3 regions of the Pseudomonas sp. GL_103 genome follow, and region 1 is predicted to be linked to each of the others. Evidence: predicted binding sites of a transcription regulator. Region 1 holds the regulator's gene; each other region holds the start of a gene.
What was found. The regulator sigma-54, encoded in region 1, starts transcription at its own class of promoters, with help from an activator protein. The targets are predictions, from matches to a motif close to ANTGGCATNNANNTTGCTNT.

Region 1 (9,897 bases):
GAGCAGGACGATGTCGCGGATCATTTCATCCGGCAGTTGCGTGTGAACCCGCAGCGGAAAAGCGACGTTCTCGAAGACATCGAGGTCGGTAAACAGTGCGCCGCTCTGAAACAGCACGCCCATATGCTTGCGTGCATCGAACAGGTCGCTGCGCGACAGTTTTGGCAGGTTCTGACCGTTGACCCAGACTTCGCCCTTGGTTGGTCGCAACTGAGCGCCCATCAGACGCAGGAGCGTAGTCTTGCCACACCCGGAAGGCCCCATGATGCCGGTGACCTTGCCGCGCGGGATACGGATATCGACATTATTGAAAATGCTGCGCGCACCGCGCTTGAAGGACAGTCCCTTCAGCTCGACCGCGTAGGCGTTATCGGCACTCATCTAAACTCCTTGCGATGCAGCCTCTCACTCGGACGCCTGGCTTTCTGACGAAAGCACATACCTCCCGGGCAGGCCGAACTGGCGGCGAACTATATCACTGCAAAGGCTACGCGCCCAAGGCCAAAGCCAGGACATGTTCAACTGCATGACAGGTTGAAAGCCCCATTTAGAAGGTTTCCGGCACCATGGATGGCAATGTGCGACGAACTAGCGTGAGGGATTCGATCATAACCGCTATAATCGCCGCCTTTTCATCAGGCTATACGATTTCTGACATGAGCCAATCCAGCGACCTGATTCAATCAGCACAACGCACCATCCGCCTCGAGGTAGAAGCCGTGCAAGGCCTGCTGCCCCATATCGACGCAGATTTCGTACGCGCTTGCGAGATGATTCTGGCCAGCAAAGGCCGCGTGGTCGTGGTCGGCATGGGCAAGTCGGGGCACATCGGCAACAAGATTGCCGCGACCCTGGCCAGCACCGGCACCACGGCGTTTTTTGTGCACCCGGCTGAAGCCAGCCACGGTGACATGGGCATGATTACCCGCGACGACATCATTCTGGCGCTCTCGAATTCCGGTTCCACCAATGAAATCGTGACCCTGTTGCCACTGATCAAGCGCCTGGGCATCCAGTTGATCAGCATGACCGGCAACCCTGACTCGCCGCTGGCCAAGGCCGCCGAGGTCAACCTGAATGTTCACGTCGAGCACGAAGCCTGTCCGCTGAACCTGGCCCCAACCTCGTCGACCACCGCCGCCCTGGTCATGGGCGACGCCTTGGCCGTCGCGCTGCTGGAAGCCCGTGGCTTTACCGCCGAAGACTTCGCCTTTTCCCATCCTGGGGGCGCTCTGGGTCGACGCCTGCTGCTGAAAGTGGAAAATGTCATGCACGCCGGGCAAGAGTTGCCGCAAGTACAGCGCGGCACCCTGCTGAAGGATGCGCTAATGGAAATGACCCGCAAAGGCCTGGGCATGACCGTGATCCTGGAAGCCGATGGAAAGCTGGCCGGGATCTTTACCGACGGTGACTTGCGCCGCACGCTGGACCGTAGCATCGACATCCATAGCGCTACCATCGACCAGGTCATGACTGCACACGGCAAGACTGCCCGCGCCGAGATGCTCGCCGCCGAAGCGCTGAAAATCATGGAAGATCATAAAATCAACGCGCTGGTTGTGGTCGACCGTGAAGACCGCCCGGTCGGCGCCTTGAACATGCACGACTTGCTGCGTGCGGGAGTAATGTAATGAGTGCGGACCTGCTACAACGCGGCAAACAGATCAAGCTGGCGGTGTTCGATGTCGATGGCGTGCTGACCGACGGGCGCCTGTACTTCCTCGAAGACGGCAGCGAGTTCAAGACCTTCAACACCCTCGACGGCCAGGGCATCAAGATGCTGATGGCCGCAGGCGTGCAGACCGCCATCATCAGTGGCCGCAAGACCCCGGTGGTCGAGCGGCGGGCCAAAAACCTCGGTATCCCGCACCTCTATCAGGGTCGCGAAGATAAACTGGTGGTACTCGACGAACTGTTGGCCCAACTCAACCTGAGCTATGAACAGGTGGCCTACCTCGGCGACGACCTGCCGGACCTGCCGGTGATTCGCCGCGTCGGCCTGGGCATGGCAGTGGCCAATGCCGCCAGTTTCGTGCGTGAACACGCTCACGGCATCACCCTCGCCCGTGGCGGCGAAGGTGCCGCTCGCGAATTCTGCGAATTGATCCTGCGCGCCCAGGACCGCCTCGATGCGGCCAATGCGGCGTACCTGTGAGCCCACTATGCTGAGCAAAAAATTTCGCAACACCCTGATGTACAGTTGCATCGCGGCGATATTCGCTGCGGTTGGCTACTGGAACATCAGCCCGGAACGCTTCCTCGACAAGCCGGTAACGCCGGTCGATGAAAGCGCAATCGACTATTACGCCATCAACGCCCACAGCGTGCAGTACCTGCCGGATGGCAAGCTGCAATATGATCTGGTGTCCGACAAGGTCGAGCACCTGAAAGCGACCGAAGTGACATTGCTGACCAACCCCGACCTGAATGTGTTCCGCGGCACTGAATTCCCGTGGCACGTCCAGAGCCTGCGCGGCGAGGTCAACCCTGATGGCACACAGGTCGAACTGATCGACGACGTGCGCATCACGCGATTCGACGAGAAAAACCGTAGAACCCTGATCACCAGCACCCGCATGACCGTGTTCCCGCAGCAGCAATATGCGCAGACCGAGCAAGACGTTAGAATCGACGGCGCTGGCGGTGTATCGACTGGCAAGGGAATGAAAGCGTATTTGAAAGAAAGCAGGATACACCTGCTATCGAACGTAAGAGGACAGTATGAGGCTCGTTAAAACCCTCCCGATTTTGCTCAGTCTGGGCGCAGCACTGGGAAGCGTGAGCGCCTGGGCTCTGCCGGAAGATCAACAGCAGCCGATCCGCATTCAGGCCGACGATGCCCAACTGGACGACAAGCAAGGTATTGCTACCTATAAGGGTGACGTGATCATCACCCAAGGCTCGATGAAGGTGACAGGCAACACCGTTACCATCACCCGCACCCCGACTGGCGACATTGACGTAGTGACCTCGGTGGGCAACCTTGCGTACTTCGAGCAATTGCAAACGGCTGGCGATACCAAGCCTGTTCAGGGCTGGGGCGTGACGATCCAGTATCACGCCTCGCAAAATCGCGTCGTACTGATCGACAAGGCCAAAGTTGTCGACAAGGACAACAACGTCACCCAAGGCGAGAAAATTGTCTACGACACGGACAAGAAGCTCGCCAGCGCCGGTCGCGCCACAGGCAGCAAGATCACCGAGTCGCGTCCGCGTATCGACATGGTGATCCAGCCGAAGAAGAAAACCGACGAGAAAAAGGCCCAGTAATGGCAACTCTGAAAGCTCAGCATCTGGCCAAGAGCTACAAGAGCCGCCAGGTCGTGCGTGACGTCAGCCTGTCCATCGACAGCGGCCAGATCGTCGGCCTGCTTGGCCCGAACGGCGCCGGCAAGACTACCTGTTTCTACATGATCGTCGGCCTGGTGCAAGCCGACCAGGGCCGCGTCCTGATCGATGACCTGGACGTCAGCCACCAGCCGATGCACGGCCGTGCAAAGGCCGGTATCGGCTACTTGCCGCAGGAAGCATCGATCTTCCGCAAGCTGTCGGTGGCCGACAACATCATGGCCATCCTCGAGACCCGCAAGGAACTCGACAAGGCCGGTCGCCGCAAGGAGCTGGAAAGCTTGCTGCAGGAGTTCCACATCAGTCACATCCGCGACAACCTGGGCATGAGCCTGTCCGGTGGTGAGCGCCGTCGCGTGGAAATCGCCCGCGCCCTGGCCACCAACCCGAAATTCATCCTCCTCGACGAACCCTTCGCCGGCGTGGACCCGATTTCGGTCGGCGACATCAAGCAGATCATTCACCACCTCAAGGCCAAAGGCATTGGCGTGCTGATCACGGACCACAACGTTCGTGAAACCCTGGATATCTGTGAAACCGCCTATATCGTCAATGACGGTCAACTGATCGCCGAAGGCGACGCAGAGACCATCCTGGCCAACGACCTGGTCAAGGAAGTGTATCTGGGCCATGAGTTCCGCCTGTAAGCGCTGAGCCGTGCCCAGGCAGTCGCCCGGGCACCTGACCAGCCATTCACCAGCGCCTCGTGCAGACGGGCGTGGTCAGCCCTCAACAAGGGCAGCGCTGCAACACAGCTTTATAGTTTTTTATTGTTACAGCGCTCTAGGCAAACCCTTTAGTTTCAGGCATATAATTTGCTTAAGTTTGGCGCCCCGGCGCCCTGTAGTGGATGGCGCATGTGCGCCGGCGAATAAGGTGTTAAGCCCCTGCCATGAAACCATCGCTAGTCTTGAGAATGGGCCAGCAGCTGACGATGACACCGCAGCTGCAACAGGCCATCCGCCTGCTCCAATTGTCGACCCTGGACCTGCAACAGGAAATCCAGGAGGCCCTGGAGTCCAATCCGATGCTCGAACGCCAGGAAGAAGGCGACGACTTCGATAATTCCGATCCCTTGGCCGACAACGCCGAACAAAAGCCCAACACTGACATTCAGGAACCTTCCTATCAGGAAAGCGCCCCGACGGTCGATAACCTCGATGAGGGTGACTGGAACGAGCGTATTCCCAACGAACTCCCCGTCGACACCGCGTGGGAAGACGTTTACCAGACCAGCGCCAGCAGCCTGCCCAGCAATGATGATGACGAGTGGGACTTCACCACCCGCACCTCGGCCGGCGAAAGCCTGCAGAGTCACTTGCTGTGGCAACTGAACCTGGCCCCGATGTCCGACACCGATCGCCTGATCGCCGTGACCCTGATCGACTGCATCAACAATCAGGGCTACCTGGACGAAACCCTCGAGGAAATCCTCGAAGCCTTCGACCCGGAACTGGACATCGAACTGGACGAAATCGAAGCCGTCCTGCACCGCATCCAGCAATTCGAGCCTGCCGGCATCGGCGCCCGCAACCTGGGCGAATGCCTGCTGCTGCAATTGCGCCAGTTACCTGCAAAGACCCCTTGGCTGGCCGAGGCCAAGCGCCTGGTCACCGATTACATCGACCTGCTTGGCAGCCGCGACTACAGCCAGTTGATGCGTCGCATGAAGCTCAAGGAAGATGAGCTGCGCCAGGTCATCGAGCTGGTCCAGAGCCTCAACCCGCGCCCGGGCTCGCAGATCGAGTCCACCGAAGCCGAGTACGTCGTTCCTGACGTCATCGTGCGCAAGGACAACGAGCGCTGGCTGGTGGAGCTCAATCAGGAGTCGGTGCCACGGCTGCGGGTCAATGCCCAGTACGCCGGTTTCGTGCGCCGCGCCGACACCAGCGCCGACAACACCTTCATGCGCAATCAGTTGCAGGAGGCCCGTTGGTTCATCAAGAGCCTGCAAAGCCGCAATGAAACCCTGATGAAGGTTGCCACCCAGATCGTCGAGCATCAGCGCGGCTTTCTGGAGTACGGCGACGAAGCCATGAAGCCGCTGGTGCTGCATGACATCGCCGAAGCGGTGGGCATGCATGAGTCGACGATTTCACGGGTGACCACCCAGAAGTTCATGCACACCCCCCGGGGCATTTATGAACTGAAGTACTTTTTTTCCAGCCACGTAAGCACCTCCGAAGGCGGCGAATGCTCGTCCACGGCGATCCGGGCGATCATCAAAAAACTGGTTGCAGCGGAAAATCAGAAAAAGCCGTTGAGTGACAGCAAGATCGCTGGTTTACTGGAGGCACAAGGCATTCAGGTGGCTCGCCGCACCGTCGCCAAGTACCGTGAATCCCTCGGGATCGCGCCTTCGAGCGAACGCAAGCGGTTGATGTAGGGCCACGCCACAGCGTTCCAGTGGTAGATCATCTGATCTACCGCTTTATGCACTGGCAACGAAGGAGAAGCTGTATGCAAGTCAACATCAGTGGACACCAACTGGAAGTGACCGAACCTCTTCGCACCTACATCGGCGAAAAACTCGAACGATTGGAGCGACATTTCGACAAGATCACTAATGTGCAGGTCACGATGACCGTCGAAAAACTGAAGCAGAAAATCGAAGCCACGCTGCATATTCCCGGGAATGAAGTGGTCGCCAACGCGGAACATACTGATATGTATGCCGCGATCGACGCACTCACCGACAAGCTGGATAAACAACTCAAAAAACATAAGGAAAAGACCCAGAGCCTCCTCCAGGGCGCAACCGGTCGTTAACACTCCCTACCCATGATCCGACTTGAAAGTATCCTGACCCCCGGCCGTTCCCTGGTGAACGTGCCGGGAGGCAGTAAAAAGAAAGCCCTCGAACAAATTGCCAATCTGATCGCCCGCGAAGTGCCGGCCCTGGAGATGCAAGATGTCTTCGAGGCACTGATTGCCCGTGAAAAACTCGGCTCCACCGGGTTTGGCAATGGCATCGCCATTCCACATTGCCGTCTCAAGGGCTGTGTTTCGCCCATCAGTGCATTGATGCACCTGGACGCCCCTATCGATTTCGACGCCATCGATGGTGCGCCGGTTGACCTGCTGTTCGTACTGCTGGTCCCGGAAGCCGCCACCGATGCGCACCTTGAGCTGCTGCGACAGATCGCCAGCATGCTCGACCGCAAGGAAGTTCGCGAAAAGCTGCGTAGTGCTGCAAGCAACGAAGCCCTGTATCAGGTTGTCCTGGACGAGCAAAACGGTCAGTAATCATGCGCTTGATCATCGTCAGTGGCCGTTCCGGCTCAGGTAAAAGTACCGCCCTCAACGTTCTTGAGGACAACGGCTACTACTGCATCGACAACCTGCCTGCCGGCCTGCTGCCGGAGTTGGCCGAACGAGCCTTGGTTCATACCGAGCTGTTGCAGCCACTGGTCGCCGTTTCCATTGACGCGCGCAACCTGCCCAGCCACCTGTCACGCTTCCCCGACCTGCTCGAAGAAGTCCGCAGCCGCCACATCCAGTGCGATGTGCTGTACCTGGACGCCGACGAAGAAACCCTGCTCAAGCGCTTCTCGGAAACCCGCCGACGTCACCCCCTGACCAACGCCAACCGCTCGCTGGCCGAAGCCATCAGCGTCGAGAGTGACCTGCTCGGGCCGATTGCCGACCTCGCCGATCTCAAGATCAACACCACCAGCCTGAACCTGTACCAATTGCGCGACGCCATCAAACTGCGCCTGTTGAATCAGCCCGAGCCGGGGACTGCGTTCCTGGTGGAATCCTTCGGCTTCAAGCGCGGCATGCCGGTGGACGCCGACCTGGTGTTCGATGTGCGCTGCCTGCCCAACCCTTACTGGAAACCGGAATTGCGCGAGCAGTCCGGGCTCGATCAACCGGTTGCCGAATACCTGGCGGCACAGCCGGATGTCGAAGAGATGTTCCAGGACATTTCCACGTACCTGCTAAAGTGGCTGCCTCGTTTTGCCGCCAGCAACCGCGCCTACGTCACCATTGCCATTGGCTGCACTGGCGGACATCACCGTTCCGTCTACCTGACCGAGCGTCTGGGCCAGACGCTGCAACAATCCCTGAAGAACGTCCAGGTCCGCCACCGCGACCTCAGCTAAAGGATTCACATCGCGATGCCTGCTCTGGAAATCGAAATCATCAATAAATTGGGCCTGCACGCTCGCGCTTCTGCAAAATTCGTTGGGGTAGCAGGTCAGTTCCCGTGCCAGATCCGGGCCGGTCGTACACCACAGTCCATGGTCGATGGCAAAAGCATCATGGCGATGATGATGCTGGCCGCCGGCAAAGGCACCACGATCCACTTGAGCACAGAAGGCGAGCAGGAACAGGAAGCACTGGATGCGCTGGTAGCGTTGATCAACAACTTCTTCGACGAAGGCGAGTAAAACAACCACAAAAGCCCCTCACCACAAATCAAGCGAGGGCCGTATCCATCACCATCATCAAACAGAACCCCATCAGCAGCCCGAGGCTGGCAAGCTTGTCATGACCATTGCGGCGCGACTCGGGAATGACTTCGTGGGTCACCACCAGCAACATCGCCCCCGCCGCCAGCGCCAACCCCAAAGGCAGCAGCAGTTCGGCCAGGCTCACCAGCCACGCGCATAGCAGTGCGAACACCGGTTCGACCAAGCCTGATGCGGCACCGATCAGGAACGCCTTGATCCTGGACATCCCTGCCCCGGCCAAGACCAAAGCGATGACCAACCCCTCCGGCACATCCTGCAAGGCAATGCCCATGGCGAGACTGTCGGCGTCAGGCATTGCGCCACCGGCCGAAACACCGACCGCCATACCTTCCGGGATGTTGTGGGCAATGATGGCAAACACGAACAACCAAATGCGCGGAGCAATGACCGGTCGCTCCAGCGTACCGACCAGCATGTCCGGGCTGGCCCCGGAGACCTTCCGATCCACCAGGAACAACCCGAACGCGCCGAGCATAATGCCGAAGCTGATCAGCCCACTGGACGCCCATGGCGACAATCCAAGCCCTTCGGCGGCAGAGATGCCCGGAACAATCAGCGAAAATGCCGTCGCCGCGAGCATCACGCCAGCGCCAAAGCCAAGCAATGTGTCGCTGAGCACCTGCGGCATCCGCCGAATCACCAACACCGGCACCGCGCCCAGCGCGGTACCCAAGGCGCAGATTGCACCGCCCTGCAGTGCACGTAGCAACTTCGGCTCAAGATCAAGCCATGCCAGCCCGTGGGCAACCAATAGGCTCATACCCGCCAGCAGTAACAGCGATCCAAACGCGTAACGAAACATCCGTCCACTTCCGATCGCCAGTGTTTCAGTGCCCATAGCCCAGCCTTGGATTTGTTTTTACAGAAGACTTAAACCAGTGCGGCCTGATAGCGCGCAGCGACTTGTGGCCAATTGATCACGTTGTAGAACGCGCTGATGTATTCCGGACGACGGTTCTGATAACGCAGGTAATAGGCGTGCTCCCAGACGTCGAGGCCCAGAATCGGCGTATTACCGTTCATTAGCGGACTGTCCTGGTTACCGCTGCTTTCCACCACCAGGGTCTTTTGCGGGGTTACGCTCAGCCAGGCCCAGCCACTGCCGAAGCGGGTCAACGCGGCCTTGGTAAAGGCTTCCTTGAAGCTGTCGAGACCGCCCAGTTGTTCATCGATGGCCTTGGCCAGCGCGCCTTCGGGCTTGCCACCACCACCGGGCGCCATGACTTCCCAGAACAACGAATGGTTGGCGTGGCCGCCCCCTTGGTTGATCACCGCCGCCCGCAGATTTTCCGGCAGTTGCTGAACGGCGGACACCAGATTCTCCACCGGCCACTCGGCATACTCAGTGCCCTCGACGGCCGCGTTGAGGTTGTTGATGTAAGTCTGGTGATGCTTGGTGTAGTGGATCTCCATGGTCAGTGCATCGATGTGCGGTTCCAGGGCGTCGTAGGCGTACGGCAAGGCGGGCAAGGTAAAAGCCATGTTCAATGGACTCCAGGATGATGAGGCGCAGGCGAAGCGACATCGATGTGCAGCAGCCGATGGGTGCGCGGATATTCGCCGTGTTCACTGATGAAATTCAGCAGCTCGACGTAGGTCTTGCTGCTTAGGCGCAACGCGGCTTCACGCAATGCCTGCGGCAGTCGCGGGTCCTGCAGGGTCTGCAACAGCCGTTGGTGGATGGCACACAAGTATTCGGCGCTCTCCTCCGGCTGGTTCAGACGCAAGTGCAGGTCCGCCAGGTTGTGATGGGAAATCACGCAGGCCGCCACCGCTTCGTCGGCATCCGCCCAGCGCTCGAACAGCACTTGGGCCAGGGCCAATGCCTGCAGGTACGCCTCGCGGGCATCTACCAGTTCACCCAGCATGAAAAAACGATTGGCTCTTTCGATCGTGCGTTTCCAGTGCTCCATGGCGTGCCTCCAAAGCGGTAACGGGGCTTACACGCCGCCCGCGGTGAGTTTTTCCGGGTTGAGCAATTCTTCCAGCTGGCTGCGCGACAGGTCGGTGTGTTCCAGCGCGACGTCAATCACCGGCCGGCCTTGCTGATAGGCCTTCTTGGCAATCTCGG
Region 2 (9,897 bases), 610 kb from region 1:
CGATCCCGGCACCCTGCAGGATCAACGCATAACTGTTGTTGCGCGCTCGCAACCACCAACCCAGCCCGAGCAACCCCAAGGCTGCCGCCGCAACGCCTGCGTAACGCAACTCAACCGGTACCACCACGCCTTCGGTGGCATAGCGCAGCAGAAAGGCCAGGCCGAGGAACAGCAGCACCACGCCGACCCGCAACACGGTATTGCCGCCGAACAACCAGGCGCGGGCACGGCTGATGGCGCGATCGATGAGGTTCGGGCCACGCGGGGGGACAAGTGGTTGTGCCTGGCGAGCGGTCGTCTCGGCCTTCCAGGCATCGGCGGGCTGCGTGGCCGCTGCGGTGATCGGTTCGAGTTCGGGCGGCAGTTCCCAGAGCAAATCCGGGGCCGCGGCAGGTGCTTCATCGAGGATGGTTTCAGGTGAGACAAGTGGCTCGCGGGTTTCCGGCGCCTTGACGCCCGATGCTTCGAGCAGCGCCAGCCGTTGCTCGACCGCGTGCAGCGCTACCTGCGCCTGCTCCAGCAAACGTTGCTGCTCGACGGCCTGCGAGTCCAGGCGGGCCATGCGAAGGGCCTGGCCGATACCCAATCCGAGTAACGCGCCCAGCAGCGCATCGCTGAATGACTCGTCGAGTATCCAGCCGAGCACCAGCCCTATCAGCATGAACATCCATTGCATGGTCGATATCCCTAAGCCCATTGGCCAATCCGGAAAGATTAGCTCAGCCGTATCCATAAAGATCGCAGCCTTCGGCAGCTCCTACATAGTCGCGGTATTACGCGATCCTGTAGGAGCTGCCGAAGGCTGCGATCTTTTCCGGCGCGCCAGTATATCCATCTGCCTGAAGACTTACTCCAGCGCCTTCCAGATTTCCGTGGCGTACTCGCGAATGGTCCGGTCCGACGAGAACCAGCCCATCCGCGCCGTGCTCAACACCGCTGAACGCCACCACTCCTTCGAATCGTGCCAATGGGCTTCGACGCGCATCTGGGCGTGCCAGTAGGAATCGAAGTCGGCGCAGACCAGGAAGCGGTCGTAGTCCACCAGCGAATCGATCAACCCGGCATAACGGGAAGGATCATCCGGTGAGAACACCCCGCCACGAATCGCTTGCAGCACATCGTTCAGACGATGGGACGCGGCAATATCCGGCACCGCGCTGAACTCATGGTTCTGCTTGCGCGCCTCCACCTGCTGCGCACTGAGGCCGAAGATGAACATGTGCTCGGCGCCGATGCGGTCGCACATTTCCACGTTGGCCCCGTCCAGGGTGCCGATGGTCAGCGCGCCGTTCAGGCCGAATTTCATGTTGCTGGTGCCTGACGCTTCGAAACCGGCGGTGGAGATCTGCTCGGACAAATCCGCCGCCGGAATGATGCTCTCCGCCAGGCTGACGTTGTAGTTGGGCAGGAACACCACTTTGAGCAAGCCGCGCACGGTCGGGTCGTTGTTCACCACCCGGGCGATGTCGTTGGTCAGCTTGATGATCAGTTTGGCCTGGTGATAACTCGCGGCCGCCTTGCCGGCAAAGATCTTCACCCGTGGTACCCAGTCGATTTCAGGCTCCGCGCGAATCGCCTGGTACAACGCCACAGTGTGCATCAGGTTGAGCAACTGGCGTTTGTATTCGTGGATCCGCTTGACCTGCACGTCGAACATCGCCGCCGGGTTGACCGCCACGCCCAACCGCTCATGAATCAGGTACGCCAGGGCTTTCTTGCTGTGCAGGCGTTGCTCGGCAAACGCCTTGCGGAATGCACTTTTCTCGGCGAACGGCTCGAGGGCGAGCAAACGCTGTTCCGGGTTATCCAGCACTTCGGGCCCGAGGGTATCGACCAGCATCGAGGTCAGCTCGGGGTTGGCCTGATACAGCCAGCGGCGGAAGGTGATGCCATTGGTTTTGTTGTTGATCCGCTCCGGGTAGAGCTTGTGCAGCTCGGAAAACACCGTTTGACGCATCAGTTGCGTGTGTAGCCCGGACACACCGTTGATGCTGTGGGAACCGAGAAACGCCAGGTTGCCCATGCGCACCCGGCGTCCGTTGTCTTCCTCGATCAGCGACACCGCGCGCAGCACGTCGAAGTCGTGAATACCTTTGGCCCGCAAGGAGTCGATATGCTGGGCGTTGATCAGGTAAATGATCTGCATGTGCCGTGGCAGCATGCGCTCCATCAAGCCCACCGGCCAGGTTTCCAGCGCTTCGGGCAGCAATGTGTGGTTGGTGTAGGACAGCGTATCGACGGTGACCTGCCACGCCGCATCCCACGCCACGTCATAGACGTCGACCAGTTGCCGCATCAGTTCAGCCACGGCAATCGAGGGGTGAGTGTCGTTGAGCTGAATCGCCGCGTGGTCGCCCAGGGTCAGCACCGAGGTGTGCATGTTGCGATGTCGGCGCAGCAGATCCTGCAATGAGGCGGCGACAAAGAAATACTCCTGGCGCAAGCGCAATTCCTGGCCGGCCTCGGTGCTGTCCGCCGGGTACAGCACCCGAGAGATACTTTCGGCCCGGGCCACTTCGGCCACGGCGCCCAAGTGGTCGCCGGCGTTGAAACGCTCCAGATGCAGATCTTCCATGGCCCGGGCGCGCCACAAGCGCAGCGTGTTGACGCTTGCCCCGCGCCAACCGACCACCGGCGTGTCATACGCAATGGCGCGCACGGTTTCCGCCGGGGACCAGACTTGTCTGGTTTTGCCGGTGTCGTCGGTCAGGGTCTCGACACCGCCGCCGAAACCGATGGTGTAAGCCACTTCCGGCCGCTCGAACTCCCACGGGTTGCCGAAATCCAGCCAGTGTTCGGTCTGCTCCTGTTGCCAGCCGTCGACGATGGCCTGGCGGAACAAACCATGCTCATAGCGGATGCCGTAGCCATGACCGGCAATGCCGAGGGTCGACATGCTTTCCATGAAACACGCCGCCAGACGCCCGAGGCCGCCGTTGCCCAGGGCCGCATCGGGCTCCAGCAAGCGAATGCGCTCAAGGTCGACGCCGAGTTCGGTCAGGGCTTCGCGGGCCACGTCGAGCAGGCCGAGGTTGCTCAGGCTGTCGAAGAGCAGCCGGCCGATGAGAAATTCCAGGGAGAGGTAATAAACGCGCTTCTGGCCTTTGCGGTAGATCTGCCGCGTGTGGTCCATCCAGTGCTCGACCATGTGATCCCGCGCGGCCAGGGCAATGGCTTCGAACCAGTCGTGGTCGAAGGCGTGATCCGGGTCTTTACCCACTGCATAAGTGAGTTTGGTCAAGACGGCGTCGCGGAATGCGGCCACCTCTGCTTCGCGAACAAGTGGTTCTTGAGTCATCGATAGGACCTCGAGCGAGCTTGGAGTTGTCTGAGCCTAGTCGGTCTGACAGGCGGTAGAGGCTCTGGTTCGGCAGTTTTTCCTTTGAATACGAACTGGATCGACATTGCGTAGTCTTGTGCCTGAATCAATGCAGGGCTCGTGCCTATTTTCCGGTTGTTTGCGCCGTCTGTGAAAAAAACTGGCGAAAGGTTGTTCAAAAATCCACCAGTCCCGGTATGATCGCGCGCCCTGATGCACACGCTGGTAACAACCGATGATGAAGCCGAACCTGATCGCTGCCGCAGAGATCGACCGCCTCGATACCTGGGCCAAGTACTCTGCCCCGATGTGCGGCTCGTGCATGTCCAGCTGCTGCACCCTGCCCGTCGAGGTCAAGATCAAGGATCTGATCCGCATCGGCGTGGTCGATGAGTTCGAGCTGGGTGATCCGCCGAAGAACATCGCCAAGCGTCTGCAAAAGGAAGGCCTGGTCGAACGTTTCAACCAGAAGTCTGGGATCTTTACCCTCCAGCGCATGAGCAACAACGATTGCCTGTACCTGGATCGTAAGAGCCGTCTGTGCACTATTTATGAAAAGCGCCCGGATACCTGCCGCAACCACCCGAAAATCGGCCCGCGGCCGGGGTATTGCGCGTACAAGCCGAAGGAAGTGGAGCGCGAGCGGAGTTCGCGGAGTATCGAGCGGTTCTGATATTTCCTGAAACCAGTGGCGGCTGATCGGCCGCCATCGCGAGCAAGCTCGCTCCCACAGGGGTTCTGTGGTGTTCACACAATTTGTGGTTCACCTCGAACACAAGCGAGCTTGCTCGCGATGAGGCCAGTACAAGCGCCACACAAACCCCAGACAAACAAAAACGCCCCCGGCCTTGCGGTCGGGGGCGTTTTTTTGTCAGCTAACTAAATGACTTAGTTACCGGACTTCTTGGCAGCGCGGGTACGCTCGCTTTCGCCCAGGATCTTCTTGCGAAGACGGATGGACTTAGGCGTGACTTCACACAGCTCGTCTTCTTGTACGAATTCCAGAGCTTGCTCCAGAGTGAAGCGTACAGGCGGAACCAGAGCGATGGTTTCGTCTTTACCCGAAGCACGCATGTTGTCGAGCTTCTTGCCTTTGGTTGGGTTAACACCCAGGTCGTTGTCGCGGCTGTTCAGACCAACGATTTGACCTTCATAGATGTCCTGGCCGTGTTCGATGAACAGCTTGCCACGCGACTGCAGGGTTTCCAGCGAGTAGGTCAGTGCCTTACCGGTAGCAACCGATACCAGCACGCCGTTCTGACGGCCGGACATGTCACCGGACTTCATGGTGTCGTAACGGTCGAAGATCGAGGTCAGGATGCCTGCACCGGAGGTCAGGGTCAGGAACTCGTTACGGAAACCGATCAGACCACGGGCCGGGATGTTGTACTCAAGGCGCACACGGCCCTTGCCATCCGGAACCATGTTGGTCAGGTCGCCTTTACGGATACCGATCTGTTCCATGATCGCGCCCTGGGATTCTTCCGGCAGGTCGATGGTCACGTTTTCGTACGGTTCGTGCTTGACGCCATCAACCATACGGATGATCACTTCCGGACGACCAACACCCATTTCGAAGCCTTCGCGACGCATGGTTTCGATCAGTACCGAGAGGTGCAGCTCACCACGGCCGGAGACTTTGAACTTGTCGGCGGTGTCGCCTTCTTCAACGCGCAGAGCAACGTTGAACAGCAGTTCCTTGTCCAGACGTTCCTTGATGTTACGGCTGGTCACGAACTTGCCTTCTTTACCGCAGAAAGGCGAGTCGTTTACCTGGAAGGTCATGGAAACGGTTGGTTCGTCAACGGTCAGCGGCTTCATCGCTTCGACGTTCAGTGGGTCGCACAGGGTGTCGGAGATGAACAGCTGGTCGAAGCCACTGATGCAGACGATGTCGCCAGCCAAAGCTTCTTCAACGTCAATGCGGTGCAGGCCGTGGTGACCCATCAGCTTCAGGATACGACCGTTGCGCTTCTTGCCGTCAGCGTCGATAGCCACAACCGGGGTGTTCGGCTTGACGCGACCACGAGCGATACGGCCAACGCCGATAACACCCAGGAAGCTGTTGTAGTCCAGTGCGGAGATCTGCATCTGGAACGGACCGTCACGGTCGACTTTCGGCGCTGGTACGTTGTCGACGATCGACTGGTACAGCGGGGTCATGTCTTCAGCCATCTCAGTGTGGTCCAGACCGGCAATACCGTTCAGGGCCGAGGCGTAGACGACTTTGAAGTCCAGCTGTTCTTCGGTGGCACCCAGGTTGTCGAACAGGTCGAAGATCTGGTCCAGAACCCAGTCCGGACGCGCGCCTGGACGGTCAACCTTGTTGATGACCACGATTGGACGCAGGCCGGCTTCGAAAGCCTTCTTGGTCACGAAACGGGTTTGCGGCATAGGGCCGTCTTGAGCGTCAACCAGCAGCAGAACGGAGTCGACCATCGACATTACGCGTTCAACTTCGCCGCCGAAGTCGGCGTGGCCCGGGGTGTCCACGATGTTGATGTGGTAGCCGTTCCAGTTGATGGCGGTGTTTTTCGCCAGAATGGTAATACCGCGCTCTTTTTCCTGGTCGTTGGAGTCCATCACGCGCTCGTCGTTGAGCTCGTTGCGCTCCAGGGTGCCGGATTGACGCAGGAGTTTGTCTACCAGGGTGGTCTTACCATGGTCAACGTGGGCAATGATGGCGATGTTGCGTAGATTTTCGATCACTTGTGTATCTCGATCAGAGGATTCGGTGTGCTGACAAGTCTTGGCAGCGATTAACAGTAGCGTCCGTGAAAGCCGTTACAGCTTGACGGTGGCATCGGGGGGCCGGTGACGCAGGCCACAGGCAAACAGCCCCGGGCACTTAGCTCGGTCGATAAACGCGCACATTGGCATGCCCCTCACTGAGCAAATGGTGGGTATGCAGGCGACTCATCACGCCTTTGTCGCAATACAGCAGGTACTGGCGAGTAGGGTCCAGTTCCTTGAAACGAGCGTTCACTGCATAAAACGGCATCGTTTGTACCTCGATGCCAGCAAGCTCCAGCGGGTCGTCTTCAGCGGCATCCGGGTGACGGATGTCGATGACGATCTGACCGGCCAGCGCTTCGCTGACTTCTTCAATCTGCAAGTCCTGGCCCAATTCGTCGATCACACGATCGATCGGCACCAGTTTGGCGTTTTCGAGCGCACGCTCGAGTACCGCCATATCGAATTCTTTCTCTTCATGCTCGACGCGATAGCGCTTGGCTGCAGTCTTCGGATTGACCGAGATGACGCCGCAGTATTCCGGCATGTGCCGGGCGAAATCGGCGGTACCGATTTCGTTGGCCAGGTCGATGATGTCCTGCTTGTGACTCGCGATCAGCGGACGCAAGACCAGCTTGTCGGTCACGCAATCGATCACTGACAGGTTCGGCAGCGTCTGGCTCGATACCTGGGAGATCGCCTCACCGGTGACCAGCGCGTCGATGTGCAGTCGATCGGCAATTTGGGACGAAGCGCGCAACATCATACGCTTCAATACTACGCCCATATGACTGTTATCGACTTTGCCGAGAATTTCGCCCAGCACTTCTTCGAAAGGCACACTGACAAATAGCACGCGTTGGGAGCTGCCGTACTTCTTCCAGATGAAATGCGCGACTTCCATGACGCCCAGTTCGTGGGCACGTCCGCCCAGATTGAAGAAGCAGAAATGCGCCATCAGGCCGCGGCGCATGATCTGGTAGGCCGCCACGGTGGAGTCGAAGCCACCGGACATCAGCACCAGGGTCTGCTCCAGCGCGCCCAGCGGATATCCGCCGATGCCGTTGTGCTGGCTGTGGATCACGAACAACCGTTGGTCGCGAACTTCGATCCGGACCTCGATTTCAGGCTTTTTCAGGTCGATCCCGGCGGCACCACACTGACGGCGCAACTGGCTGCCGACATATTTTTCAATATCTATCGAGCTGAACGGGTGCTTGCCGGCGCGTTTGCAACGCACCGAGAAGATCTTGCCGGCCAGCGCATCACCGTAGTGTTGCTTGCACTTCTCAACGATGTCGTCGAAATCGCCCAGCGGGTACTCATCGATTTGCAGGAAATGCGCGATGCCCGGCATGCAGCTCAGGCGCTCGCCCATCTCCTTCAAGGCCTTGGGGTCGCTGACGCGGGTTTCCAGCTCGAGGTTGTCCCACACGCCGTTCACCACCACGGCCGGGTCCAGATCGCGGAGCACGGCACGGATGTTCTTGGCCAATTGACGGATGAAACGCATCCGTACCGGGCGGCTCTTGATGGTGATCTCGGGGAAGACTTTTACGATTAATTTCATGGAAACAGCGCGCGCATGGCCTGCCGAAAAAGGGGGGCGCGGATTATAGCGGAAATTGCTCAAGGTTTAACCAGTTAATGTGCAGAAGGTTTCGCGCGCACCAAAACAGGTCATTTGTTGGGGGTGGCGCCACATTACAGGGCGAGATTTTCTGCTTTAAAGCGCAATATGCCCTCGCAAGCGTGTTTTTGGGGCAAAAAACCCATGCTGGGGCACTGGCATGCAATTTGCTCCCTTGTGAGGCAGGTTGCCTTGGCAGAGTATTCGCGCCGGCATCACCCACATTTAAGGGCATCCATTACTAGCCCGAAGCCACCCGGAGGACACTATGTCGAAGTCGGTTCAACTCATCAAAGATCATGACGTCAAGTGGATTGATCTGCGCTTCACGGACACCAAAGGCACTCAGCACCACGTGACCATGCCGGCTCGCGATGCGCTGGATGACGACTTCTTCGAAGTCGGCAAAATGTTCGACGGTTCCTCCATCGCTGGCTGGAAAGGCATCGAAGCCTCCGACATGATCCTGATGCCGGACGACTCCACCGCTGTCCTGGATCCGTTCACCGAAGAGCCGACCCTGATCCTGGTCTGCGACATCATCGAACCTTCGAGCATGCAAGGCTACGACCGCGACCCACGTGCGATCGCCAAGCGCGCCGAAGAGTACCTGAAAGCCACCGCTATCGGTGACACCGTATACGCAGGTCCAGAGCCAGAGTTCTTCATCTTCGACCAGGTGAAGTTCAAGTCCGACATTTCCGGCTCCATGTTCAAGATCTACTCTGAACAAGGTTCGTGGATGTCCGACCAGGACATCGAAGGCGGCAACAAAGGCCACCGTCCAGGCGTCAAAGGCGGCTACTTCCCGGTTCCGCCGTTCGACCACGACCACGAAATCCGTACCTCCATGTGCAACGCACTGGAAGAAATGGGCCTGACCGTCGAAGTTCACCACCACGAAGTGGCGACTGCCGGCCAGAACGAAATCGGCGTCAAGTTCAACACCCTGGTGAAGAAAGCCGACGAAACCCAGACCCTGAAGTACGTCGTGCACAACGTAGCCGATGCCTACGGCCGTACCGCTACCTTCATGCCTAAGCCTCTGTACGGCGACAACGGCTCGGGTATGCACGTACACATGTCCATCTGGAAAGATGGCAAGAACACCTTCGCCGGCGAAGGCTATGCAGGCCTGTCCGACACCGCTCTGTACTTCATCGGCGGCATCATCAAGCACGGTAAGGCCCTGAACGGCTTCACCAACCCGGCGACCAACTCCTACAAGCGTCTGGTTCCAGGCTTCGAAGCTCCAGTGATGCTGGCCTACTCGGCTCGCAACCGTTCCGCTTCGATCCGTATTCCTTACGTGTCGAGCCCGAAAGCCCGCCGTATCGAAGCACGCTTCCCGGATCCGGCTGCCAACCCGTACCTGTGCTTCGCCGCACTGTTGATGGCTGGCCTGGACGGCATCCAGAACAAGATCCACCCTGGCGACGCCGCTGACAAAAACCTGTACGACCTGCCGCCTGAAGAGGCCAAAGAGATCCCACAAGTTTGCGGCAGCCTGAAAGAAGCCCTGGAAGAGCTGGACAAAGGTCGTGCGTTCCTGACCAAAGGCGGCGTTTTCAGCGACGACTTCATCGACACTTACATCGCCCTGAAAAGCGAAGAAGAAATCAAGGTACGTACCTTCGTACACCCACTGGAATACGAGCTGTACTACAGCTGCTGATCCGGTAGCGTCGCAATACGCGGCGTGACAAAAAAGAGGCCTCCTTCGGGAGGCTTTTTTATTGCCCAGATGTTTAGCGACTTGGGAGAACCGCCCGGCCTGGCCTATGCTGCAACCCAACGTTTTCGCTTCCGGTCGATTCCATGGGTCGTGGTTTTTTCTTCATCCTGCTGCTGATCGTTCTGCCCGCCACGGCGCAGATCTACAAGTACACGGACGCCAACGGTGCCACCGCGTACAGCAATCAACCGCCTGACGGCGTCAGTGCCCAACCGGTCGATTTGCCGCCCCTCAACAGCGTCGAGCACCAGCCTCCCGGCGCAGCCGCACCTGCTGCCGAAGCCGATCGTAAAGAAGAACCCCACAAGACCTATGAAGTGCTGGAGCTGACAGGCCTGCCCGGCACCGAAGCCCTGCGCGCCAATAACGGCACGTTCACCGTAACAGTACTGATCAAGCCGCGCCTGCAAGGCCCCCACCTGCTGCGCCTGCTGCTGGACGGTCAACCCTACGGCCAGCCAGGCAACGTGCCGACCCTGC
Region 3 (9,897 bases), 1.1 Mb from region 1:
TGAAGGCTCGTCCTTCGATGGCCGCACGGCGCTGATGATGGCGGCGATGTTCAACCGCGTCGAAGTAGTCGATTACCTGATCAGCAAGGGCGCCGACCCGAAAGCCAAGGACGCCAATGGCATCACCGCGCTGGAGGCGGCTAAAACCATGGGTGCTTCCGATACCGTTGCGCAGTTGCAGAAACTGGTTGGCTGATTGCTTTAAAAGATCGCAGCCTTCGGCAGCTCCTACAGGTGTACGCCACTCAATGTAGGAGCTGCCGAAGGCTGCGATCTTTTTTGGGCATTCGAATCTATCCTTGCGGTATCCTTCGCGCCCTCAAAATTCACCTCGCTACAGGATCCTCCCCATGAAAGCCGCACTCGTCGAACTCATCAGCAAAATCAGCTCCGGGTGCATGGGCGAAGACGAAATCCTCAAGGTCGCGGACGAAGCGGCCCAGGCCTACACCGATCCCGAGGCTTTCCTGACTGTCAATCCGGACATCAACTACGACGAAACCTTCCCGATCCCGCTGGGTGAGTGGGTGGTGGTCGGTAGCCTGCCGGAAACGGTGCTGTTCCAGGCTGACACCTACATGGACCTGTTCGCGCAGATCGTCGCCTCGTTCGGCCCGGGTGTGGAGTTCAATCTCAAGCCCAAGCAACTGGCCAAGACCGAAGCCCTGACCGCGCTCAACCGTATCCAGGTGCAGATGAGCAGCATGAACAAGGAAAACGGTGGCTACACACTGATGAACTTCAGCCAGTTGCTCGATGACGAGTTGCAGGTGGTCCTGGTCTACGGCGATGACGTGCCACGGGTGCTGGAATTGTGCGCAGAAGCGGGCATCGCAGCCGCGCCATCCCTGGAAGCCCTGAAAGTGGCGATCCACGTCTGATCCAGACACTGTCAATAAAAAGGAATCCTCGCGACGACCGTCTATCCTGAGGAGGCATACCACTCTTTGGGAGCGTCACCATGGGTTCCACGTTCAACAGCCTGGTTGCCTTGATCATTTTTGTCCTGGACATCTGGGCCATCATCAACGTGTTCAAAAGCAGCGCCGAGACCGGGATGAAAATCCTCTGGGTACTGCTGATCGCGCTGTTGCCGGTGCTGGGGCTGATCATCTGGGCCATCGCCGGACCGCGGGGCAACGTCAAACTCTGACGGTTTTCCCACAAACAACACCGACCCTGTGGGAGCGGGCTTGCTCGCGAAGGCATAGTGTCAGTCGCTATCAATGTTGACTGATTCACCGCTTTCGCGAGCAAGCCCGCTCCCACATTCGACCTGTCATGTTCCGCGACGTAGAATGCGCGCCTTTCCCGGTCAATCGAGACGCTCGATTGGCCATCATGGGCGGGTAACCGTCCGTTGCCACCCGCATTCATCGGAGCACTTCCCATGAGCAACACCCCGACCAGCGACTACCTGGAAACCCTCTACGAAGGCTACGGCCAGCGTTTTCGCATGGAAAAACTGCTGCACGAAGTGCGCACCGAACACCAGCACCTGGTGATCTTCGAGAACCCGCGCATGGGCCGGGTGATGGCGCTGGACGGCGTGATCCAGACCACCGAAGCCGACGAATTCATCTACCACGAAATGCTCACCCACGTGCCGATCCTCGCCCATGGCGCCGCCAAGCGCGTGCTGATCATCGGCGGCGGTGACGGCGGCATGTTGCGTGAAGTGGCCAAGCACCGCAGCGTCGAGCACATCACCATGGTCGAGATCGACGGCACCGTGGTCGACATGTGCAAGGAGTTCCTGCCTAACCACTCCAAGGGCGCGTTCGATGATCCACGCCTGAACCTGGTGATCGACGACGGCATGCGTTTCGTCGCCACCACCACTGAAAAGTTCGACGTGATCATTTCCGACTCCACCGACCCGATCGGACCGGGGGAAGTGCTGTTCTCGGAAAACTTCTACCAGGCCTGCCACCGCTGCCTGAACGAAGGCGGCATCCTGGTGACCCAGAACGGCACGCCGTTCATGCAGATCGAAGAAGTGAAGACCACCGCCGGTCGCCTGCGCAGCCTGTTCCCGGACTGGCACTTCTACCAGGCCGCCGTGCCGACCTACATCGGTGGCTCGATGACCTTCGCCTGGGGCGCCACCAATACCGCTTATCGCAAGTTGTCCCGCGAAACCCTGCAACAGCGCTTCACGGGCAGCGGCATCATCACCCGCTACTACAATCCTGAAATCCACATCGGCGCCTTCGCCTTGCCGCAATACGTGTTGCAGGCGGTGAACAAGCCAAGTAACGACTGATCTTTCAGTCCACGCACCAAACCTGTGGGAGCGAGCCTGCTCGCGAAGAGGGAGGGTCAGTTGAAATCAAGGTCAACTGACACACCGCGTTCGCGAGCAGGCTCGCCCCCACATTGAATTGCGGCGGAACAAGGCGGAACAATTAGCCAGCTAACAAGGTCGAGATAGAGGTAAGCCCATCCATGGGTTTTATCGAGGAGGCACCAATGCAAAAGTGGAAAGTCACTTTCGTGGATGATCATGGCGAAACCATCAACGAAGTCTTTGAGTGCACCGAGCGCCCGGACTACGAGCGTGCCGCCAAGCTCATCAAGGCCCGGCTTCTTCCTGTCGCCGCCGAACTGGATCTGAACGATCTGGAAGGGCGGACCGCTGATGCGTGCGTCAAAGATCTCAAGTCCCAGAACAGCATTCAAATCCTCGGCATTACTCCAATCTGAACGACACCTCTCGCATTCACATCCGGGCCTTGGCAGAGGCTCTATCTTGAGGCTACTCTGCAAGCGAGATCAGCGAATGAATCGCTAAGGTCTGGTCTTGTCAGCTCCATGCTTGTTTCCCGCCGGCACATCGATTGCCGTCGCTCGCGCTGTTCGGTTGCGGGTGAGGGAGTACGGAAAGTCTATCCATCGTTTTGAGGAGGACGTTTCATGAGCACAGCCTATCAAGAAGACATCAGCAGCAGCGTGCTGCGCCGCATGAAAGAAGGCGGTTTTGACTTTTCGCGGTTTCATCCCATCGAGTTCTACGCCATTTTCCCGGACGAGGAGCGGGCACGCAGGGCGGCAGGTCATTTCCACCGTGGTGAATCCCTGGATGCGCAAGTCAGTGTGCGCGACGATGGCGCCTGGGCGCTGGAGTTGTGCAAGGTCATGTATGCCACCTACGACGACATCGGCGACTTCGAACAGGGTTTCGAAGCAGTGGTCGAGCCTCTGGGCGGCATCATCGAAGGCTGGGGTGTGAAACAGGAGGTACGAGGGCGACTCGCATAACCTTATGAACAGTGACAACCAGCAATGACGGCTGACCTTCGGGTTGGCCGTTTTCATTTAAGGCCTGTAGGAGCTGCCGCAGGCTGCGATCTTTTGATTTTGCTTTCATTTTGACAACGGCAAAAAAAACCGCCCAAAACAGGCGGCTAAAAGGGAAGTTCGGTGAGCTTTTCAGCGAATGCCTGGATTATCCGCACCCGTTGCCAGGCAGTGAAATCAACTCTGGCTATGCTGGTGATAGGCGACCACCACGCCTTGCAATGAAGCGGGGGCAATCAGGTTGGGGCATTTACCGCACAGGATTGGTGCGGCGTGTGTGTCTTGATTATCCAACCGATTGAAATTTAAGCGTTTATGCCGATGGCACGGGCCTTGCGAAGGTCTGGACGTCCGAGTGACAAGGAGTACGGCATGATCCGCACCTATTTTGATGAGATGTACGATGCCGGCGGCCAGGTCCGCCCGCATTATCGGGAGTTTGCCCGTTGGCTGGCCGAAACGCCTGACGAGCTTTTGGCACAACGGCGACGCGAGGCCGATCTGCTGTTTCATCGCGCCGGGATTACTTTCACGCTCTACGGTGATGAGCAAGGGACAGAGCGCCTGATTCCCTTCGACACCATTCCCCGCAGCATCCCCGCCAGCGAATGGCGGATTGTCGAGCGCGGCTGCATCCAGCGGGTCAAGGCGTTGAACATGTTCCTCGCCGACCTTTACCACGAGCAGCGCATCATCAGGGCCGGCATCATTCCGGCCGAGCAGGTGCTGGCCAACGAGCAGTACCAGTTGGCGATGCAGGGCCTGGATCTGCACCGCGATATCTATTCGCACATCTCCGGCGTCGACCTGGTGCGCGACGGCGACGGCACGTATTACGTGCTCGAAGACAATCTGCGTACACCGAGCGGCGTCAGCTACATGCTCGAAGACCGCAAAATGATGATGCGCCTGTTCCCCGAGCTGTTCGCGGCGCAACGCATTGCCCCCATCGACCATTACCCGAACCTGTTGCTCGATACCCTGAAAAGCTCAAGCCCCATCGATAACCCGAGCGTGGTGGTGCTAACGCCGGGGCGCTTCAACAGTGCATTCTTCGAGCATGCGTTCCTGGCGCGGGAAATGGGCGTGGAACTGGTGGAAGGCGCGGACCTGTTCGTGCGTGACGACAAGGTCTACATGCGCACCACCGACGGGCCGAAAGCGGTCGACGTGATTTATCGTCGCCTCGACGACGCCTTCCTCGATCCCCTGGCCTTCAACCCGGAATCGATGCTCGGCGTACCTGGGCTGCTGTCGTCCTACCGTTCCGGCAACGTGGTGCTGGCCAATGCCATAGGCACGGGGGTGGCGGACGACAAGTCGGTGTATCCGTTCGTTACCGACATGATCCGTTTCTACCTCGATGAAGAGCCGATCCTGAAGAACGTTCCTACGTGGCAATGCCGTAATCCGTCTGAGCTTTCCCACGTGCTGGCCAATCTTCCTGAACTGGTGGTCAAGGAAACCCAGGGCTCCGGCGGGTACGGAATGCTGGTGGGGCCGGCAGCGACGGCGGCGGAAATCGAAGCCTTCCGCGCGCGGATCATCGCCAAGCCCCATGCGTATATCGCGCAACCGACGTTGTCGCTATCGACCTGTCCGACCTTTGTCGAAAACGGCATTGCGCCACGCCACATCGACTTGCGGCCGTTTGTCCTGTCGGGTCGTGAAACCCGGGTCGTGCCCGGCGGCTTGACCCGTGTCGCCCTGCGCGAAGGCTCCCTGGTGGTCAACTCCTCCCAGGGCGGCGGAACCAAGGACACCTGGGTGGTCGAGGATTAAAGGAAGCCTGTCATGTTAAGTAGAACTGCCTCGGATTTGTATTGGATGTCGCGTTATCTGGAGCGCGCGGAAAACCTCGCCCGGATGCTCGACATCAGCTATTCGCTGTCGCTGATGCCGCAGGACGGTCGCGGCGACGGTTTGCACGAACTGGCCATGCCGCTGTTGATCACCGGCACCCTGGACGATTACCTGGAGCGCCATGGCGAACTGCATGCCGAACGGCTGTTGCATTTCTTCGCCCTGGATGCGGCCAACCCGGCGAGCATCTACAGCTGCCTCGGTGCCGCTCGGGCCAGCGCCCATGCGGTGCGTGGGCGCATCACCGCCGACATGTGGGAAAACATCAACGCCACCTGGCTGGAAATTCGCGGCATCGCCGAACAGGGTCTCAGTCGCTACGGCATGAGCCGTTTCTGCGAGTGGATCAAGGAACGTTCCCACCTGTTTCGGGGCGCGTCCTACGGCACCATCATGCGTAACGACGCGTTTCGTTTCATTCGTCTGGGGACCTTTATCGAGCGTGCGGACAACACCTTGCGCCTGCTCGATGCCCGCTACGAAATGGCCGGCGATCAGGCCGAAGCGGTCAGCGATGGCACCGCTCACGCGTATTACCAATGGAGCGCGTTGTTGCGGGCGTTGTCGTCGTTCGAGGCCTACACGGAAATCTACCGCGACGCCCCTGGCGCCCGGCATGTCGCCGAATTGCTGTTGCTGCGGGCCGATGTACCGCGATCCCTGCGCGCCTGCACCGAAGAAATCGACCAGATCCTTGCGCAATTGCCGGGGGCCAATGGACGTCCCGCACAACGACTGGCGGCAGAAATGGACGCACGCCTGCGCTACACCGGCATCCATGAAATTCTCGAAGAAGGCCTGCATGCCTGGCTGACCGAGTTCATCCCGCTGGTGCGCCAGTTGGGTAACGCGATTCACAGTTCTTATCTGGAGGCCGCATGAGACTTTCCATTAGCCACGAGACCACCTATCACTACGAAGACAAGGTGCGGGCGAGCATCCAGTATCTGCGTCTGACTCCCCACGACAGCGAGCGCCAGCACGTGCTCAGCTGGCAGCTCGACCTGCCGCGTCCGGTGCGCGCGCAACTCGATCCGTTCGGCAACATCCTGCATGTGCTGACCATGGACGAGCCCCATGAGGCGATCATCATCGGCGCCCGTGGCCAGGTCGATATCGACGAACTGCGTGAGGCCGAACACGAGAGTCAGTCGGCACTGCCGTTTCTGCGCTTCACCCGTTTGACTGAGGCCGACGCCGCTCTGCGGGCGTTCGCCGAGAAGGAATGCAAGCAACGCCGCGATCGCACGGCGCTGATCGATCTGATGCATGGCCTCAACCAGCATATGACCTACACGCCGGGCTCCACGGAAGTGGACACCAGCGCGGCCCAGGCCTTTGCCGGACGCTCTGGCGTGTGTCAGGACCATACCCATGCGTTTCTCGCTTGCACCCGCAGCCTGGGCATTCCTGCGCGTTATGTGTCGGGCTATCTGTACAGCGAAAACAGCGAACACCTGGCCAGCCACGCCTGGGCCGAAGCCTGGCTGGATGATGCCTGGTACAGCTTCGACGTGACCAATGAACTGGCCCGGCCTGAACGTCACCTGAAACTGGCGGTGGGCCTGGATTACCTGGATGCCTGCCCGGTGCGCGGGATGCGCCGGGGCGGCGGGTGTGAGCAGATGCACGCCAAGGTGCTGGTTTCACCGACGCCAGCGCCGGTGATTTCAGTGCAGCAGCAATAATCTGATGGATCACCCTTGTAGGAGCTGCCGCAGGCTGCGATCTTTTGATTTTGATAATAAAGATCAAAAGATCGCAGCCTGCGGCAGCTCCTACGAGGACGTGTGTCAGGGCTTAACCTTGCGCCCGACCATATGCTGCAAATACCCCACCAGCATCTGCAGATCCCCGTCCGGCAACACCTCGGCCGAGAACCCGGGCATCTTCGCCTGTGGCCACTGGCGCAAACTCTGTGGATCGCGGATGTAGCGCTTGAGGAAGTCCGCGCCGAAGTACTCGGTCGGGTTGTACGGAATATTCAGGTCCGGTCCGAATTGCGCGTCCCCGGCGCCATTGAGTCGATGGCAGGCCAGGCAATTCTTCTGGAACAACGCAAATCCCTTGTTCACCGGATCATCCGCCTTCAAGGCCGGATCGGGCAGCAGGGCAGGGAAGCGCTCGGCCACGGGCGACAGGCGTTTGATGCTCGCCACTTGGAACGGCCATTGTTCGGGGCTGATATTGCCGGCCTGCGGATTGCTCCAGACCAGATAGAACGGCCCGGCGCCTGGCTTGCCTTCCGATAGCGGTGGCCAGGGTTTGGCCGGGTCTTCAATCGCCAGCCACGCCTGTGCACCTTGGGTATTGAGCAGCGGTGCCGCAGTCATTTCGGCGGCAAAGCCATCCAGGGCCACGGCTTGCAGGTGGTCCTCAGGCTTGATGCCGGTCAGCAGTACGGACAGCGGCACGGCGCGGTAACTCATGTCCCGTTTGTAGGAAACATCGTTGCTGATGTTGATGGTTTGAACCTGAGGATGCTTGAGCAATTGCTCGGTCTGCCAGGTGCGACTGTTCGCGCCCAGCTCCAGGTTCAGCTGTGCGGCATACAGGGGCGAGCCGAACAGCATGGCCCCGAGCAGAATGAGCATTTTCAAGTGATCGCCGTCCATGTCGTGCAAGTGCCGCAAAGATTGGCACAGCCACGCTGGCCCGGGTAGCGGGCCAGTCACATTTTGAGAGTGGCAATTCAAAAAACTGTGACGCCGTATCTTTTAGACGCGATTAGCCGATGACCTTGGTCAGGTTCGGCAATATCAACAACAGCGTGGTGGCGAAAAGGATGAGCCCGGCTTGACGTACTTTCGATTGTTTGAACATGGCTTGACCGCCTTTTTTGTTATTTCCTGGTGCCTGCCCGCATAGCTCCATGATGGCAGCGCGTTGCACTTCCTGTAGTGACGAGTGCCTCGGCAAAACCCGACGACAACTTCGTACAAGTTCACCTTAGAGCCCGCGTTACGCTTGGTTTAGATCCATTTCGTATGGTGTTCTTGCGATTCGCTTTAAAAAAGGCATGAGGCCTATTGCCAGCTTCTTTGGCGCCCGTTGGCTAGACAGCTTGCTGTCGTGAATCGGTTAATCGGGTAGCTGACTACCGTCCGTCTGAGCGTGAGCGTCAACGTCTGTGAGCGCTGCGGTCATTGAATCAAACGCGGCTCGGGCCAAGAGTGGGCACTCGGTATTTACCCACCTGCACTGCGGTTCGAGGACGTCATGACCCAAGCATTGATTTTCGACGCGTTACGCACGCCCCGTGGCAAAGGCAAGGCCGATGGCGCCTTGCACAGCGTCAAACCGGTGAACCTGGTTGCCGGTTTGCTCACCGCACTGCAACAGCGCACGGCGCTGGACACCAGCCAGGTTGATGATGTGGTGCTCGGCTGCGTGACACCGATTGGCGATCAAGGTTCCGACATCGCCAAGACCGCCGCCCAGGTGGCCGATTGGGATGTCTGCGTGGCGGGAGTACAGATCAACCGGTTCTGTGCTTCGGGGCTGGAGGCCGTGAACCTCGGCGCGATGAAAGTGCGTTCCGGCTTCGAAGACCTGGTGGTGGTCGGTGGTGTCGAGTCGATGTCCCGGGTGCCGATGGGCAGCGATGGCGGGGCCTGGGCGCTGGACCCGGCGACCAACCTGCACAGTCACTTCACGCCACAGGGCGTGGGTGCCGACCTGATCGCCACCCTTGAAGGCTTCAGCCGTCAGGATGTCGATGCCTACGCGCTGCATTCCCAGCAAAAGGCTGCGCGGGCGCGGGCCGACGGTTCGTTCAACAAGTCGCTGGTGCCGGTGCAGGACCAGAACGGCATCATCCTGCTCGATCACGATGAGTTCATCCGCGCCGAATCGACCCTGGAAGGCCTGGGCAAGCTCAAGCCGAGTTTCGAGATGATGGGGCAGATGGGCTTCGATGCCACCGCGCTGCGGGTCTACAGCCATGTCGAGCGGATCAACCATGTGCACACTCCCGGCAACAGTTCAGGAATAGTCGATGGCGCGGCGCTGATGCTCATCGGCTCCGAAGCCAAGGGCCGGGCGCTAGGCTTGCAGCCCCGGGCGCGAATTGTCGCCACGGCAGTCACCAGCACCGATCCGACCATCATGCTCACCGGCCCCGCGCCAGCGACCCGCAAGGCGTTGGCCAAGGCCGGGCTGCGGGTCGAAGACATCGATCTGTTCGAGGTCAACGAGGCGTTTGCGTCGGTGGTGTTGAAATTCATCAAGGACATGGCCGTCGATCCGGACAAGGTCAATGTCAACGGCGGCTCAATCGCCATGGGCCACCCGCTGGGCGCCACCGGTTGCGCCATTCTCGGCACGCTGCTCGATGAACTGGAGGCCCGACGCCTGCGTTACGGCCTCGCGACCCTGTGTGTCGGTGGCGGCATGGGCATTGCCACCATCATCGAACGCCTCTGAGCCCGGACTTCAAGGAATCCAGTTATGAACGAAGCCATTCGTTACGAAAAAGACCAGGACCAGATCGTCGTCCTGACCATCGACATGCCGGGCCAGAGCGCCAACACCATGAACGCGGTGTACCGCGAGGCCATGGCTGACTGCGTTGCGCGCCTGGTGGCCGACAATGACAGCATCGCCGGTGTGATCATCACCTCGGCCAAGAAGACTTTCTTCGCTGGCGGCGATCTCAACGAACTGATCAAGGTCGGCAAACCTCAGGCCAAGGCCTTCTACGACATGGTGCTGAGCCTCAAGGGCCAGTTGCGC

Region 2: the regulator sigma-54 is predicted to act here: its motif matches at 7,837-7,856, upstream of glnA (glutamate--ammonia ligase).
Region 3: the regulator sigma-54 is predicted to act here: its motif matches at 3,621-3,640, upstream of AC3IP0_RS09095 (circularly permuted type 2 ATP-grasp protein).

The regions. Positions count from the first base shown of each region.
Region 1 is NZ_CM174420.1:931,457-941,353, reverse strand. Features, by position in the region: gene AC3IP0_RS04180 (ATP-binding cassette domain-containing protein) at 1-381, opposite strand, end outside; gene AC3IP0_RS04175 (KpsF/GutQ family sugar-phosphate isomerase) at 657-1,631, shown strand; gene AC3IP0_RS04170 (KdsC family phosphatase) at 1,631-2,155, shown strand; gene lptC (LPS export ABC transporter periplasmic protein LptC) at 2,163-2,735, shown strand; gene lptA (lipopolysaccharide transport periplasmic protein LptA) at 2,722-3,270, shown strand; gene lptB (LPS export ABC transporter ATP-binding protein) at 3,270-3,995, shown strand; gene AC3IP0_RS04150 (RNA polymerase factor sigma-54) at 4,241-5,734, shown strand; gene hpf (ribosome hibernation-promoting factor, HPF/YfiA family) at 5,809-6,117, shown strand; gene ptsN (PTS IIA-like nitrogen regulatory protein PtsN) at 6,130-6,594, shown strand; gene rapZ (RNase adapter RapZ) at 6,597-7,454, shown strand; gene AC3IP0_RS04130 (HPr family phosphocarrier protein) at 7,470-7,742, shown strand; gene AC3IP0_RS04125 (ZIP family metal transporter) at 7,771-8,664, opposite strand; gene AC3IP0_RS04120 (superoxide dismutase) at 8,697-9,308, opposite strand; gene AC3IP0_RS04115 (DUF2753 family protein) at 9,311-9,739, opposite strand; gene AC3IP0_RS04110 (class II fumarate hydratase) at 9,767-9,897, opposite strand, start outside.
Region 2 is NZ_CM174420.1:319,905-329,801, reverse strand. Features, by position in the region: gene AC3IP0_RS01550 (DUF2339 domain-containing protein) at 1-676, opposite strand, end outside; gene AC3IP0_RS01545 (glycogen/starch/alpha-glucan phosphorylase) at 848-3,298, opposite strand; gene AC3IP0_RS01540 (YkgJ family cysteine cluster protein) at 3,555-3,992, shown strand; gene typA (translational GTPase TypA) at 4,208-6,028, opposite strand; gene thiI (tRNA uracil 4-sulfurtransferase ThiI) at 6,168-7,622, opposite strand; gene glnA (glutamate--ammonia ligase) at 7,951-9,357, shown strand; gene AC3IP0_RS01520 (DUF4124 domain-containing protein) at 9,501-9,897, shown strand, end outside.
Region 3 is NZ_CM174420.1:1,986,161-1,996,057, forward strand. Features, by position in the region: gene AC3IP0_RS09065 (ankyrin repeat domain-containing protein) at 1-196, shown strand, start outside; gene AC3IP0_RS09070 (hypothetical protein) at 351-881, shown strand; gene AC3IP0_RS09075 (PLD nuclease N-terminal domain-containing protein) at 962-1,153, shown strand; gene speE (polyamine aminopropyltransferase) at 1,391-2,266, shown strand; gene AC3IP0_RS09085 (hypothetical protein) at 2,473-2,706, shown strand; gene AC3IP0_RS09090 (ribonuclease E inhibitor RraB) at 2,917-3,261, shown strand; gene AC3IP0_RS09095 (circularly permuted type 2 ATP-grasp protein) at 3,673-5,082, shown strand; gene AC3IP0_RS09100 (alpha-E domain-containing protein) at 5,095-6,045, shown strand; gene AC3IP0_RS09105 (transglutaminase family protein) at 6,042-6,851, shown strand; gene AC3IP0_RS09110 (c-type cytochrome) at 6,957-7,778, opposite strand; gene AC3IP0_RS09115 (acetyl-CoA C-acetyltransferase) at 8,383-9,588, shown strand; gene AC3IP0_RS09120 (3-hydroxyacyl-CoA dehydrogenase NAD-binding domain-containing protein) at 9,613-9,897, shown strand, end outside.